Regions from separate parts of the Thioalkalivibrio sp. ALE20 genome, predicted to be linked through region 1. Evidence: riboswitches for the same ligand, from Rfam matches in the RefSeq annotation. Region 1 holds a riboswitch; each other region holds the start of a gene.
What was found. A riboswitch is a leader RNA that binds a small molecule or an ion and turns the genes downstream of it on or off. The one in region 1 is predicted to bind cobalamin.
Positions count from the first base shown of each region.

Region 2: it holds a riboswitch for cobalamin, as region 1 does, so the genes downstream of both, F790_RS0106705 (porin) here and F790_RS0112800 (TonB-dependent siderophore receptor) in region 1, are expected to answer to the same signal.
Region 3: it holds a riboswitch for cobalamin, as region 1 does, so the genes downstream of both, F790_RS0106600 (TonB-dependent receptor domain-containing protein) here and F790_RS0112800 (TonB-dependent siderophore receptor) in region 1, are expected to answer to the same signal.

Region 1 is NZ_KB906483.1:28,600-33,936, reverse strand. Features, by position in the region: gene F790_RS0112815 (DUF3634 family protein) at 1-14, shown strand, start outside; gene F790_RS0112810 (heme-binding protein) at 57-560, opposite strand; gene F790_RS0112805 (hypothetical protein) at 696-1,187, opposite strand; cobalamin riboswitch at 1,688-1,942, shown strand; gene F790_RS0112800 (TonB-dependent siderophore receptor) at 2,080-4,218, shown strand; gene F790_RS0112795 (rhodanese-like domain-containing protein) at 4,314-4,685, opposite strand; gene F790_RS0112790 (MFS transporter) at 4,791-5,337, shown strand, end outside.
Region 2 is NZ_KB906473.1:242,552-247,888, reverse strand. Features, by position in the region: gene F790_RS0106710 (cytochrome-c peroxidase) at 1-904, opposite strand, end outside; cobalamin riboswitch at 1,074-1,305, shown strand; gene F790_RS0106705 (porin) at 1,432-2,547, shown strand; gene F790_RS0106700 (cytochrome c) at 2,567-3,133, shown strand; gene cobM (precorrin-4 C(11)-methyltransferase) at 3,337-4,101, opposite strand; gene F790_RS0106690 (cobalamin biosynthesis protein) at 4,101-4,529, opposite strand; gene F790_RS0106685 (bifunctional cobalt-precorrin-7 (C(5))-methyltransferase/cobalt-precorrin-6B (C(15))-methyltransferase) at 4,559-5,337, opposite strand, start outside.
Region 3 is NZ_KB906473.1:219,428-224,764, forward strand. Features, by position in the region: gene F790_RS0106590 (class I SAM-dependent methyltransferase) at 176-1,408, shown strand; gene F790_RS0106595 (hypothetical protein) at 1,519-3,414, shown strand; cobalamin riboswitch at 3,469-3,721, shown strand; gene F790_RS0106600 (TonB-dependent receptor domain-containing protein) at 3,874-5,337, shown strand, end outside.

The DNA of each region.
Region 1 (5,337 bases):
AGAAGCGCCGCTGAAACCGGCCCTCCCCGGTACGGGCAGGGCCGGATAATGCACCGTCAGAGCAGATCGTCCTGGATGGCGTCGATCGCATCCATGGCGCACTGGTGGTCGACCTCGCCGCTGGGACTGCCCGACACCCCGATGCCCGCGACGATGCGCCCGTCGGAGGTGACCTGAGCGCCGCCGCCGAGGATGGTGACGTTGGGCAGGTGCTGGATGCCGTAGCTGACCTCGCCCGGGAAGGCATCATCGCGCAGCTCCAGCGTATCGGTACGGAAGCTGACCGCCGTCCAGGCCTTGCTCTGTGCAGTGCCGACGGTGTGCGGACCGGCGAACCGATCCCGCTTGAGAGCCTGAGTGGTCCCGAAGCGGTCGACCACCGCTGCGGTTACCTGTGCGTTGCGATCACGACAGGCATCCACCGCGGCCTCGACGGCCTTGGTCGCGATTTCGGGTGTCAGGCTGGGGGTGTTGAACGTGGCCGAATCGGCATGAACGGGCGCGGCGGCCAGAGTCATCAGGCCGCCGGCCAACAGTGCTGAACGCATGGATGGGGACATATCAACCTCCAGGGTTGTGTGGACTCCACCCATTCTTGTAGGCCCCGTACGGGGATTTGGCAAGCTCCGTTTCGGGACGCCCGCCACGTTCCGGTCCGGCTCAACGGTTTCCGCAACCGGCGCGGCCGACCGCCATCAGGCCACCCGGCCGACCCGCTCGGACACCGCATCATCGGCCATCACCGGCGGGTACTGGCGAGCGAGCTCGCGCGCCGCCAGCACGAAGGTGTTCACCTGCGTGGCGTGCTCGCGCAGCTTGTGCGCCAGACCCGGGTCCTCGCTGACCTCGTCCACCACCACGCCGTCCGGGCGCTCTTCCACGTGCACTTCGATGCGCCCGCGCTGCTCGAAAAGGGTGCGATACAGCGGATCACGGTCACGCAAGTGTGCGCTCTCGCGCAGCCGCCGATGCAGTTCCGGCACGTGCACCCGCAGCAGCGCGGCGAGTTCCGGATCCGTTGCCGTCGTCACCGTCCGGGTACCACCCTCGATGAACTCCAGCTCCCTCCGGATTGCGTCGTGGGACTCCAGCAGGCGCTGAAAGACCACCTGCTCACGCTCGTGCTGCTTGCGGGCTTCGGCGTCCAGGTGACCGCCGCAATCGATCATTCTCAGGTGCATCGTCATGGTCTGTCGGCCTCTTGCTGATGATCCTGCCCGGAAGAAGCAATCTCCCTGCCAACTCGTATTTCCCGCCATGACGCGGCCACATGCCGATACCGCCGATCAGCTGACCACTCAAACTGCGAATATTGGCAGTCACTAATAAATGAAAATGCCACCTGTGACACCCGAACGCTCGCAAGTCACTGTCAAAAGGGGAAAATTATCTCCAAAAAATTTTCGAATATGGATTGATTCCAATTTGCGGCCGTGTATAATTCCCATTGTCGAGTCGACGGCAGCTCAGCGTCGGTTCGCCATGCAGGGGCCCCCTGGCCCCTTCTCTCCTCCATCTCTTCTGGATTTTGCCGTCGGCTCTCGGTGCCCCCCCGCACCGACCCGGCGGCCCTTTTTTAATCCACCCGAATGGATCCCTTTGCAAACCACATGCCAGGCACTGACCGCGGCCACGACCGTGGGTCACCCGGACACTGTTGGTTTGACACCACACATTAGCCATCACTAATATTCCGTCTCCCCCGGGTGCTTCGTCGCCATCCCGACGACGAGTGAAACGGGAAGTCCGGTGCGTGCCCGGCCTCGACCTGCGCACAAGTCCGGCGCTGCCCCCGCAACGGTAGGCGGGTCACGGCAGACCCTCGCGAACCACTGCGAAGAACGCGTCCGTTCAGGGCGTACTTCGCGGGAAGGTGGTCTGCCCCGGAGCCAACGGCTCCAGCCCGCAAGCCCGGAGACCGGCCCGGAGGACAACGGAGAACCGCGGGGAGCGGTATCACCGGGCGAATCGGCATCGCTGCGCATCGGTTCACGACGCGCCGACGATGGCGCACGCCCGCACCCCCGCGGTCGACACCCACGACCACGGCGCACGGGCGGTGCGCAAAGAGAGTTCGCAATGTTCCCGAAGAAGATGTTTCCCGCGGCCCTGCTAGGCGGTGCCGCGGCCGTGCCCTTGTTGCTGGCGGCACCGCCGGCCACCGGCGAAGAAGACCCCGACGATTCCGCACAGGTGCTGCCCGAGATCAGCGTAACGGCGGCGACCCGCACCGAGCGCCTGGTGGAGAACACGCCCGCCTCCACCGAAGTGATCACCGGCAAGAACATCCGTCGCAGCGGGGCGACCATGCTGGACGAGGCCCTGCAGGCCGAGTCCAGCCTCTTTACCGGTGCCGACGGCAACCGGTTCTCGATCCGCGGCGGCGGCCGCGCGGACATCATCTACATGCTGGATGGCCGTCGGGTCAGCGGCACGTCCGGCCGCGGCTTCGAGCTCAACCGCATCCCGGTCAGCCACGTGGAGCGCATCGAGATCGTGAAGGGCCCCGGGAGCGTGGTGTACGGCTCGGATGCGGTGGCCGGCGTGATCAACGTGATCACCCGCCGGCCGGATGCGGGTTTCGAAGGCAGCGTGGAGCTGCAGGGCGGCATGCCCGCCAGCGCCGATGGCGGGGAGCGCATCAACGGTTCACTGTTTCTGGGCGGCGGCACCCGCGACACCCGGTTCCGGCTGCTGGCGGATGTGCTGGACCGCGAAGCGTATTCCGAAGGCGCCATTGCCGACGTGCGCATCGCCGAGCAGAGCGAGCAGGTCCGGCCGTCGGAGTCCGGCGCGCTGGATGATGACCACGCGATCCAGGACCGCTACGCCTTCGACGAGGACCGCCGCGAGAGCGCGCGGGTCTACAACCTGCGCGCCGGCGTCAGCCACTGGTTCACCGACGACTTCAACGTGGAGCTGGAGGCCGGCCTGCTGCGCGAAGAGCGCGAGCGGCGCTTCCTGCACGAGCGTCCGCCGGTGGCCACCGGCTACACGAACAACAATGGCGATCCGGTGCGCGCCCTGCAGTTCCCGGCACAGCGCAGCGAGGACAGCGAGCGGCGCGATCTGGCCGTGGCCGCCGAATGGTTCGTGACCGACACCCTGGAGCTGAATTACCAGGCCTACGAAAGCAAGTTCGAGATGGACCGCTCCAACACCTTCCTCGAGGCCGCGGACTTCGGCTTCGATGCCACCGGGGACAGCGAATTCGGCCCGCGCGAGGTCACCTTCACCGACCGCGTCCACGACTTCGCCGCCACCTGGCGGCCCGACGCCCGCCACACGGTACTGACCGGCTTCGAACACAAGCATCAGACCTACCGCGACCGCGAACCGGCGCACGAGCCGGAAGACGACCAGTGGGTCGGCGGGGTGTTCCTGCAGCACGAATGGGCGATCAGCGAGCGCCTGGATCTGGTCTACGGCGCCCGCCACGACGAGACCTCCACCGAGGTCGACAACACCTCGCTGCAGGCCGGCGCGGTCTATCGCCTGGCCCCCGAGGCCCGGCTGCGCGTGCAGTATGCCGAGGGCTTCAAGCTGCCAGAACTGCGTTCGTTCCACGTGGACACCCTGAACCCGCGCGGACAGCGGGTGCTGGGCGCCCATGTCGTCGATCCGGCTGTCGGCAAGACGCGCCATGAACTCGACCCCGAGACCAGCCGCAATGCCGAGCTCGGCATCGCCGGCGACCTGCGCCTGAGCGACACCACCACGGGGCATTACGACGTGGGCCTGTTCTATACCGAGTTCGATGACCGGATCGCGCAGACTCAGGGCGATGGCGACTACCGCACGTTCCGCAACGTGAGCAACGCCCGCGCCCGCGGCGTGGAGACCCGCCTGGGCGCGGACTTCAACTCGCAGGTGGAGCTGCGCCTGGGGGGCACCTGGATGGATGCGATCGATCGGGACAGCGGCGAGACCCTGACCGACACGCCGGAACTCACCATGGTGGCGAGCGCGCTGTGGACGCCCACGGAAGAATTGCGCCTGCAGCTGCGCAGCCGCTACGTGGATGAGGTACGCGTGGCCGGGGACGAATGGGATCGCTCGTTCACCCTGACCAGTCTGAACGTGGAGTACGCGCCGGCGGCCTGGGAGGACGTCACCCTGCGCGGCGGGATCGACAACCTGTTCGATGCCGACAATGAAAGTTCGCTGGCAGCGGATCCCGGCCGCTTCCTCCACGCCGGGGTCCGGTACGACTTCTAGAACATCTGGTCCGGGGACCGGGAGGGCTGCCTTGATGGGCAGTTCTTCCCCCGGTTTTCATGTCGTTTCTGTCACCACATTGCTCATACGGAGGACTACCCCGGGTGCGGACTGGAACCGGACTCCGCGCAGTATTCCTGCCAGGCTGCCGATCCGCCGCGCAGCACGCGGGCGTCGATGTCCATCGCGCGCAGGCTCTCGGCCACCAGATGGGAGCGCCCGCGCCCGCCACAGAACACCACCACGGGCTGCGCCGGATCCTCCAGATGGGACTCGATGCTGGCCTCCAGCCTGGGCCGGGGGATGTTCACGGCCCCCTCGATGGACCCGGCCTCCACCTCCTCCGGCTGGCGCACGTCCACCAGCAGCAGCGGTTCACCGGACTCCCGCCAGCGCGCCAGCTCCGCCGGCTCCACGTGCGGCAGGGTCTGTTCCAGACGGGTGATGCGTTCTTCGAAACGGCTCATGACGATTCCTCGGGTATGGTGGAGAGGTAATTCGAGCTTGCCGGCAGGCCGCCGGAGACCGCAACCTGAGCGGTACTCGTGCGCGATACCTCCGGTGGTGCCAACATGACCGACACTTCCGACGTCCGCCGGCCGGGCTTCGTCGCCCACATGGCGACGGTCTTCATCAACGCCCTCAACGACAACTTCTTCCGCCTGGTCGTCATCTTCATCGCCCTGCGCGAGTTCGTTGCCGAGGGCGAAGGCACGTTCTATTACAGCCTGGTCGGGTTCGTGTTCCTGCTGCCGTTCGTGCTGTTCTCGCCGTGGGCCGGCTACATCGCCGACCGCTACAGCAAGAAGGCGGTGATCGTCGCCACCCGCGCGGCCGAGGTCGTGGTGCTGCTGACCGCCGCGGCCATGCTGATCATCGATTACTTCCCCGGTCTGCTGGTGACGGTGTTCCTGATGGGTCTGCAGAGCACGTTCTTCAGCCCGGTGAAGTTCGGCATCCTGCCGGAGATCGTGCGCTACGCGCAGCTGTCGCGCGCGAACGGGCATATCCAGCTGTGGACCTTCCTGGCGATCATCCTCGGCACCGCGCTGGCCGGCTTCGTGATGGAGTTCGCCGGCGAGGCGCTGTGGATCCCGGCGGCGGTGATCGTGGCGCTGT
Region 2 (5,337 bases), on a different contig from region 1:
CCAGCATCTCCTGACCCATGATTTCAATGGCTTCCTTCAGGGTCTCGGTCTCGCCATTGTTCATGTAGGGGTAGGTCAGGGCCACGTTGCGCAGCGTCGGGGTCTTGAAGGCGTACTTGTCGCGTTCCTCCCCGGTCACCAGATAGCGCCCCTTGTCCTCGGAACCGGGCACCTGGATCTGGTGGAAATTCGAGTCGGTCAACGCCGGGCCACGGTGGCAGGCCACGCAGCCGTTGTCCGCGAACAGGGCCATGCCGCGCTTCTGCTGCTCGGTCATCGCGTCGTCGTCACCCACCAGCCAGCGGTCCAGATCGGAGTTCGGCGTGTTCAGGGTACGCTGGAACGAGGCCAGGGCCTTGGCCACGTGATCGGTGTTCACGACGTTGTCGCCGTCATAATCCGGGTACGCCGCATCGAACATCTCGATGTACTCGGGGAAGTCCTCCAGGCGCGCGATCGCCTCTTCCAGCGGCATGGCCATCTCCACCGCATCCTGGATCGGACCCAGGGCCTGGCCTTCCAGGTCATCCTCGCGGCCATCCCAGAACTGGGCCTCGAAGAACCCGGAGTTCAGCACCGTCGGGCTGTTGCGCTCGCCCACCTGGCCGGCATGCCCAACGGCACGCGGGATGCGGTCGGCCCAGCCCAGCGCGGGGTTGTGGCAGGTGGCGCAGGAAATGACGCCCGAGCTGGAGATGCGCGGCTCGAAGAACAGGAACTTGCCCAGCTCCACCTTCTCGTCGGTCAGGGAATTGTCGGCCGGGATCGGCGGCAGGGCCGGCAGCGGCTCGAACATGTCGCGGTACTGGTCGTAATCGCCGGCGAACGTCGGGGCGGAGAGGCCCAGGGCCACGGCCGTACAGGCCGAGACGAGCAGCCCCCGGAAAATGCGCTTCTTCTGCATGGTTCGCTCCTTTTTATTGGTCTGGATGCGGCCCGGCTACAAACCGTCACCACATGGACTCAGTCTAAAAGAAATACCCCCATCACGGGCCGGCCGGGTGGTGCAATCCTGCGTAACCTTGATACAGATCAACCCGGCTCCGCCCTTGCCCGCGTGACGGGACGCGGTTACAGTCCGCCCGCCTTCAGGTGCCCCGGCCCACGACGCCGGGGATAATCGGGAAGCCGGTGCGTGAATCGACGTTCGCAATGCCGGCACTGCCCCCGCAACGGTAGGCGAAGACAGGCGGATCCAGTGCCACTGCGGCGCATCCACGGGATGCCCGCGGGAAGGCGATCCGCCCGGGATGTCCTGCATCCCCTTCGCGAGTCCGGAGACCGGCCTGGAGGAAACCCGACGCCGCGGCGGGCGGCCGAGCGGGACGGGGCCGGTGTGTCCGCCCCCTTCCCCCCTGCTCCCTTGCCCGACTGCCGGCGTCGTTTCATCCACGGCGTGCGGGGTCGCACGTCCAGGGGAGCAACACAACAATGAAAAGCACCCAACCTCAGCCGGGGCGGCCTGCCGTGCCGGCCCTGGCCTCTCTGTGCCTGATGGCGGCCGCGGGCATCGCACCGGCGCAGGCCGGTTTTGAATTCGGCGACGCGGAGGACGGCCTGCAGGTCACTCTGGATCCGCTGATCCAGGGCCGTTACAGCTACGAGCATGACCCGGACGGCTCCAGCAGCGAATTCGATTTCCGGCGCGCCTGGCTGGACACCTCGGGCACCCTGTTCCACCCCGAACTGAGCTTTCGCCTGCAGCCGGATTTCAGCAGCGGCGAGCTGTCCATGCGCGACATCTGGCTGCAGTACGGCCCGGGCGAACACCTGGGCCTGCGGGCGGGCCAGTTCACCGTCCCCTTCGGTCTGGCGCGGGACATCGGCGGCCCCAACCGCCTGTTCACCGAACTGAGCATCGCCGGCAACCAGTTCGAGATCCCGGCCGGACGCGATACCGGGCTCGCCCTGCTGGGTGGCGCGGGCGACGACCGCGCCTGGGCGGTCGGGATATTCGATGGCCGCGGGCGCCTGGATCAGCGCGACGACCGGCCCTCCACCTCCGGGCACCTGTTCAGCGCCCGTGGCGCCTGGGCCCCGGTGGGGTCGGTCCCGCGCGACAACACCACGGTGGGCCGGGCCGTGGAGCGCACCGTTGCCCTGGGCGCCGGCCTGCAGGCCGCCAGCCGCAACCACCTGCGTGACTGGAGCCGCGGGCAGGAAGACACGGTCGACCGGCAGCGCGCCGACTGGGTCACCGCCACCGCCGATGCGGTGGTCAAGTTCGACCATACCTCGCTGTCGCTGGCGGCCTACCGCCGCAATGTCTCCCCCGACCGCACCGCGAGCTACCACGACCTGGGGGCCGAGCTGGAACTGGCGCAGTCGCTGCCGCTGGAGGACCTCGAGCTCGCCGCTCGCCACGCGGTACTGCGCCACGACGCCGGCGACGACCTGGACGGCGACGAGCGCTGGCAGCGCGAATGGGGCGCCGGCCTTAACTGGTACCACCGGGGGCAGCGACAGAAAACCCAGCTCATGTGGCTGGACCGCGACACCGACACCTCGAACTGGCAGCTGCACCTGCAGCACCAGTTCCGCTTCTGAACAAACAGAGAGAATCGCCATGAAACGGATGCCATCCATGCGCCGGCCGCTGACGGCCGGCCTGTCGCTGGTCCTGCTGCTCGCAGCGACCGGTACCGCCGGCGCGGAAGACGAGATCAGCGTGCCGATGCCGGGCCCCTGGGGCGAAGACTACGCGGAGACCCTGGACGACCCGGCCCGAGTCGACGCCACCGAGGCCTTCCAGCGCTTTCGGCAGCAGAGCATGCAGGGGACCTCGGCCACCTACCGCAGCATCGAGCAGATCCTGCGCTACGACGCACCGTTCGCCGAACGTCTGCCCGAGCTGGCCGACGAACTCGCGCGCGGGGCCGACGACATCGACACCTGGTTCGCCCGCGAGACACCGGCGCCCGACGGCGAACCCGGGGCCCTGCCCGCGGCCTGGGAGGACCCGGCGTTCGCCGAGTACAAGGCGGCATACCGCGAGGCCACGGCCGAGCTGCAACGCAAGGTGGAGGCGGCCGACGACCTCGAGGACGAGGGCTTTCAGCTACGCGCCACCGAGGCCCTGAACGGCGTGCGCCACCAGTGCCTCGCCTGCCACGACAACTTCCGCCGCCGCTGAACCACGCGGGAAAACGCGGAAACCGGGGCCGCCGCCCGGCGGTCCCTTTCCTTCATCCTGACCAGGAGCGCTCCACCTTCGCCTGCAAGCAGGCTCCTACATCGTCGCCAACTTGCAGTAGCCTGCTTGCAGGCGAAAAGCCCCGTGTCCCACGACACTCACCGGCGTGATCCCTGCCTGCGGAAGATCGGGGGCACCGCCGCTTAGTCCCCGTCCATGCCGCGGTAACGGCGCACATGCGCCGGGTCGTACAGCGCACTGTCGCGGAAATCCCCCGGGTCCAGCGCCGGGCCCACCAGGATCAGCGCCGAGCGCCGTGTGGTCAGGGCCTGCGCCCGTTCCGCGATATTCCCCAGCGAACCGCGCACCACGGTCTCGTCCGGCCAGCTGGCGCGGAAGACGATCGCCACCGGGCAGTCGCAGCCATAGTGCGGCCGCAGGTCCTCGACCACGGTCTCGATATTGTGCAGCGACAGGTGGACCGCGAGCGTCGCCCCGGTGGCGGCAAAGCTCGCCAGCCGTTCGCGCTCCGGCATGGAGGACGCCCGTCCCGGCGTGCGCGTCAGCACCACCGACTGCGCCACCTCCGGCACCGTCAGTTCCCGCCCCAGGGTCGCGGCGGCGGCGGAGAATGCCGGCACGCCGGGCGTGATGCTGTACTCGATCCCGGCCGCCTCCAGCCGACGGATCTGCTCGCCCAGCGCGCTGTAGACCGACAGGTCGCCGGAGTGCAGGCGCGCCACGTCCTGGCCCGCCGCGTGGGCGCGTTCGATCTCCCCCATGATCGCGTCCAGCGTCAGTGGCGCGGTGTTGACCACGCGCGCCCCCTCCGGGGCATGTTCCAGCACCGCCTCCGGCACCAGCGAACCCGCGTACAGGCACACCGGGCAGGCCGCGATGCGATCGCGCCCGCGCAGGGTCAGCAGATCGTCCGCACCCGGCCCCGCTCCGACAAAATGAACCGTCATCAAAACTCCTCGAAATTCCCGTCTGTCCCGTTCACCGTCCGCACCGCGACCGCGCAGCTCGCCCGTGCCGAGAGCCGCCGCGGCAGCAGCAGGCGCGCCCCGTCGCCGGCCACCGCCAGCGCCGCCGCCTCCGCCACCGAACCGACCCCGGCGACGGCACGCGAGCGCGCCGACTCCGTGGACAGGGCAGCGTCGCGCGCGGCCAGCGCGGCCGCCGACGCGAACACCGGCTCCAGCTCCAGGTCGCGCGCGGCCGTCCACAGCACCGGACTGTCGCCCTTGTGCGCCGGGGCCGCCAGCTGCCGGATCTCGATCGACTCGCCGCCCCCCGCCCGCAACCCGGCGTGCGCCTCGGCCAGCACCTCGCGGACCAGCGCCTCCAGTTCGCCGGCCGTGCAGGTCGAGGCGAAGCCGACGCCGGGGATCACCCGGACATGCGCCCCGCTCGGCGTTTCCCTCAGCTCCGGCGCAGCGACCACAGGGTCACCGGCCGCAGCGGCTGCCAGCCGGCCATGCCGCCCAGCGGCTCCGCGCGGCTGACGTTGATCCGCGTGAGCTCGCCGCCGTGGCGCTCGTGCGCCGCCGCCAGCACCGCGTCCCCTTCCACGGTCACGCTGCTGGCAACCAGCCGCCCGCCCGGGCGCAGCTGGCCCATGCAGTGCTCCACCAGCCCCGGCGTGGTCAGCCCGCCGCCGATGAAGATCGCGTCGGGTGGCGGCAGGTCTTCCAGTGCCTCCGGCGCCCGCCCGTGGACGGGACGCAGCGCCGGCACCCCCAGCGTGCTCGCGTTGCGCGCGATGCGTTCCAGGCGCTCCGCGCGCGGCTCGATGGCCACGGCGGTGTTGGCCGGATCCGCCAGCATCCACTCGATGCCGATGGCTCCGGAGCCGGCGCCCACGTCCCACAGGCGTTCGCCGCGTCCGGGCGCCAGCAGGGCCAGCGCCACCGCCCGCACCTCGCGCTTGGTGATCTGTCCGTCCTGCTCGAACTGCGCCTCCGGCCGCCCGGCACTCGCCGCCAGCACCTGCGCCGCCGGATCGGCCCGGCATTCCAGCGCCATGGTGTTCAGCGCCTCGATCGCGACCTCCGGCCAGGCCCCGGCGCGCGCGCGGACGGCCGCCTCGCGGTCCGCGCCCAGCGACTGCAATACGGTCAGGGTGGAATCGCCGAAGCCGAGTCCGGTCAGCCAGTGCGCCAGTTCCGCCGGGGTATCCCCGTCGCGGCTCAGGATCAGCA
Region 3 (5,337 bases), on a different contig from region 1:
GTGCCAACGCGAACGTGTACATTGATCAGTGTTTCCCTGGGCTTGATGCGTTGGTACAACGGATGGTGTGCGGACCGGCTCCACTGGACGGGCCCGGGGGTGAGAGTTAGACTCAGTATAAAAATAGCCGGACACGGAATCGTGCCGGATTTCAGGGAATCGGGGGCACTCAGTAATGATTGAACGGATGCTGGAACAGCATGTTCGCTACGGGACGCTGACCCTGCGTCACCCGGATGGCACCGAGCAGCGTTTTGGCAGCGGCGAGCCGGAAGTGGTCATGCAGCTGCATGATGCCGGCGCCCTGAAGCGCATTGCGCGGGATCCCGGTTTCGAGCTGGGCGAGACCTACATGGACGGGCTGTGGTCGCCCGGTCCGGAAGGGCTGCGGGCCTTTCTTGATATGACCATGCGCAATTTTGCGCCGATGTTCCAGAAGCGGGTCGGTTTCCTGACGCGTTCGCTGCGCGCCCTCGTGGAGCAGGGCAACCGGGTGGCGCGCAGCTACAAGAACATCTCTCACCACTACGACGTGGACGAATGGCTGTTCCGGCGGTTCCTGGACGAGGGGATGTTCTACAGCTGCGCCTATTTCGCCGAGCCGGGGATGAGCCTGGAGGAGGCGCAGCAGGCCAAGTGCGAGGTCCTGCGCCAGAAACTGTGCCTGGAGCCGGGCATGCGCGTGCTGGACATCGGCTGCGGCTGGGGCGGGCTGGCGATGTATCTGGCCGAGCACGCGGATGTCCGGGTCGACGGCATCACCCTGTCGCGCGAGCAGCTGCGGGTAGCGCAGGACGAAGCGAAGCGCCGGGGTCTGGAGGACAAGGTGCGCTTCCTGTACCAGGACTATCGCGAGCACGACGATCAGTACGACCGGATCGTCAGTGTCGGCATGTTCGAACACGTGGGGCAGCCGAATTACGGCACCTTTTTCCAGCGGGTCAACGACCTGCTCAAGCCCGACGGGATCGCGGTGCTGCACACCATCGGTCGCCAGGAGCCACCGGGCACGGCCAATCCCTGGCTGAAGAAATACATCTTCCCCGGCGGTTACACCCCCGCCCTGTCCGAGGTGATGGAAGCGCTGGAGCCCACGCCGCTTTACACCACCGACATTGAATTCTGGCGGCTGCACTATGCCGAAACCCTGGCCGAATGGTACCGGCGCTTTCAGGCAGTCCGTGAAGAGGCGGCGGCCAGTTTCGACGAGCGCTTCTGCCGCATGTGGGAGTTCTATCTGGCCAGCTGCGAGGGCACTTTCCGCTGGTGGAAGCAGGTGGTGTTCCATATCCAGATGGCGCGTCGGCAGGATGCCGTTCCGCTCACCCGTGACTATCTCTGCGGGCGCGAAGACCCCGGGGTGCGTTCGGTGCCGCCGGCGAACGAGCTGATTTCTTCCGCGCGGTGAACCCCGGGCTCCGGTACGGGTCCAGTGTGGATCCCCGCCGTTCGTGACGGCGACGTGCGGGGCGTTCGAGCTTTACACTGACCGGGGATTCCGGTGTTCGGGGAGTAGGGGTGTTCCGCCTTTTTCGTCAACGCAAGTCCGAGGCATCGGGGGCCCCCGAAACGCAGGAGTCGAATCAGGACCAGGTCCTGATCGAGGCTGCGGGACGCAGCCGCATCACCGAGGTGGCGACCAGTGCCCGCAAAGTCCCGTGGTCGCTGAACCTGCTGCAGCTTCTGTGGGCGGCCGGCCCCGTGACCTTCCTCGCGATGCAGGGCGGGTATTTCCTCGGGTTCGGCCATGCGGCTCCCACCCAGAACTTCGTCTTCTTCGCGGTCTATACCCTGCTGTTCGGGGTGATCGGCCTGGTTGCGCGATTTGTCGCCGATGCGACCCGCGGGCGGCGTCAGGAGCGCTCGCAGGTCCAGCTGCGCAATACCATCGATCTGCTGCCGGATCTGCTGTTCGCGACCCGTGACCTGGCCATGGGCGAGATGACGCCGGACATGCGGCGGCGCCAGTCGGCGGCGGTGCTGCTGCACGAGGTGGAGGTCTCCCCGGAGGCGGTGGCGGTCGCGGTGCGCGAAATGACCGGCGACCCGACGCTGGCCTCCACCGCCGAGCAGATCGAGATCTATCGGCGTCTGGGGCTGCATGCGCGGGTCGCGGACCTGGTGGAGGCCACCGCCGACGCGCGCATGGCCGCGCTCGAGCGGCTGCATGCCGAGGATTCGGAGCTGGCGGAATTGCTGCGCGACCGGCTGCAGGGGGTTGCGCCGACGCGCGAGGATGGCGTGCGCCGCATCGACCAGTTTCTCGAACGCCTGTTCTCCGCAGCGGATGCGGATGACCTTACGCGCTGCACCCTGGATGATGTCCAGGCGATTGTCGTGCTCGCCTTCGAGCTGGTCAACGGCCGCCAGATCAAGCGCCTGAGTTTCGAATGGTCGGGGCCCTGGCAGCTGGGCCGGGCGCTGGACCGGCTGGAATACCAGAGCAATCGCTTCCGCGTGGCCCAGGCCGGGGTGATCAGCCGTCTCCGCTCGCTGGGGATGCTGCTGGCGCAAAGCGAGACCAGTGGCATCACCCAGCAGCATCTGCGCGAACCCCTGCCGGTCATGGGACAGCAGGTGCTGGCCGGCCTGCGGACCATGCTGGAGGCGGAGCCGGACGTGAAGAGCCCCGACGGCCGTATCCTGGGTGCCGCGATGTCGCAGGTGGAAGAACTGCGTGAAGCTCGGGACCGCCTGATGCAGGCGCAGAGCCGTTACGCCAATGCGGTGGAACGCTGGGAAAACCTGCGCCGGCGCGAACGGGACCGCAAGGGTGCTCAGCGCTGGCAGAAGCGTTCGGCCCGGCGGATCCGGGTGTCGGAGGAGCTGATCGAACTGGACGATGATCAGAAGATCCGGCTGGCCGACGGTCTGTGCGAATATCTCGAGGAGCTGCAGATCCGGCGCGAGGGCGATTTCATCTTCTTCGGCAAGAAGCCGCTGGACGGCGATACCGCCAAGCGCATCGGCATCCAGCTGGCGCTGCTGCTCGACCCGCTGGTGGAGCTGAGCAACCCCGGTATCCAGCGGGCGATCTATGCGAGTCCCGCAGCCTATCTCGGCGGGCTGTACGTGGGCATGAGCGCCGACGCCAAGGCCGGGCTGGGCTCCGCCATGGTGCGCATGGTCCGTCAGGACCTCGGGCGCGCGGCGGAGCGGCTCGCGCTGCGCCTGACCCGGGTCTACCACCTGCCGCTGACCGACGGCATGCGCGGCTTTCTCGAGACCCATTACCGGGCCAACCCCGAGCGCCTGGCGATGCTGGCGCAGAACACCGGGGACGAGTCCCACCCGGTGGCCCTGCGTGCCGAGCGCTCGCCGGAATTCGACGCGATGGTCCAGGACAAGGAATGGGGCCGCCTGCTGCGTCGTGGCGCCCGCTATCGCCAGGCCGAGGAGGTGCGGCAGACCTGAACGCCGTGCGGTCGGCCGGAGAACGCGGGTGGAAAATCAGGGGGCCCTCATGTACCCTGCGCCCCGTTCCTCGGTGCCCTGGCGGTTTCGCCGCCGGGTTAAACGGGAAGTCCGGTGAGCGCTCACGCGCGAGTCCGGCGCTGCCCCCGCAACGGTGATCGAGCGCGGATCCATTCCGGAGTCCTTCGGCAGTGGATCCTCGAGGCTGGCGGCCGAATGCCACTGTGTCATGGACACGGGAAGGCGCCGCCCGCCGGGAATCTCCCGCTCGTCAGCCCGGAGACCGGCCGGGGAATGGTCGTGCGGCACGCGGAGGGCGTGCGAGACGGATGACCGTTCCCGCCACGGGTCCCCGTACCCGTTTCCCGCCGGGAATGCGTTCCTCGTCTTCATCCCTCGCGCCGGCGCGATCCCCGTGAACCAGCGGCGTGCGGGCGGCTCGCCGGGAGATCCGAAGACATGAAACGCAGTATCCTTTCCGCAGCCATCGTTGCAGCCGTGTCCCCGGCCGTGGCCGACGAAGCGCCGGGTACCGGCCCCGATTCCGCGACCCTGGAACCCGTTCAGGTCACTGCGACCCGTCTCAGCCAGACCGTGGACGAGGCCCTGGCCTCGGTGACCGTTATCGACCGCGAAGAGATCGAACGCCTGCAACCGCGCCAGTTCACCGATCTGGTGGAGGGGCGCGCCGGGGTCTCCGTCTCCAGCGCCGGCCCGTTCGGCAAGCAGTCCAGCGTGCGCCTGCGTGGCACCGAATCCGATCACCACCTGATGCTGATCGACGGCGTGCGCATGGGCTCGGCCACCACCGGCGGTGCCAGCTGGCAGTTCCTGCCGCCCGAGGAGATCGACCGCGTGGAGATCGTGCGCGGGCCGCGCACCTCCATCTACGGCTCCGATGCCATCGGCGGGGTGACCCAGGTCTTCAGCCGCGCGGGCCGCGAAGGTCCGCCGCGGGTCAATGCCTTCCTCGGCGCCGGCAGCTTCAGCACCTGGGAGGCCGGGCTCGGCGTGGCCGGCGGCACCGGGCGCACCGATTACAGCCTGTCCGTGAGCATGTATGACACCGAAGGCATCAATGTCCAGGATGACATGGGTGATGACGATCCCGACGGCTATGACAACACCTCGCTGGCCGGCAAGGTTGCTCACCGCCTCGACAACGGGATCGAACTCTTCGGCAATCTCCTCTATTCCGAAGGTAACACTGAAGTCGACGCTTTCAGTACGGATGAGACGGATTTTGTTCACGGGGCAGTGCAGGCCGGAGTCCGTTTCCCGGTCCTGGAGCAATGGGATACGGAGCTTGCCTATGCTCAAAGCCGTGACGAAAACGAAAATTTCGAAAACGGGGTTGCCGACTCCCGTTTCGACACCCGGCGGGATCAGCTGACCTGGCGTAACGATGTCCGCCTGGGTGAACGCACCGACCTGATCGCCGGGGTGGATGCCTACGAAGATCGGGTCGACAGTAACGAAGATTTTGATGAGGATTCGCGCTACAACGTAGGCGTCTATTCAGTCGTGCGCACCGAGCTCGGCAACCATGATCTGGAAGGCTCGCTGCGCTACGACGACAACGAGCAGTTCGGTGACAAGACCACCGGTCAGGTCGCCTGGGGCATGCAGGCTACCGACGCTCTGCGGCTGCGCGCCAGCTATGGCACCGCCTTCAAGGCGCCGACCTTCAATGACCTTTACTGGCCCGATGAGGGGTGGTTCCGAGGTAATCCGGACCTTGCCCCGGAAGAATCGGGAACATTTGAACTGGGCGGGAGGTATTCAGCCAGTCTTGCCTATGTGGATGTGGCGGTGTTCGAAACCAGGGTCGATGACCTTATTGTGAACCGCTGCGTGGCGAATTGTGATGATGGCAATCCGTTTAGTGATGTCTATGAGCCAGGCAATGTCGAAAACGCGCGG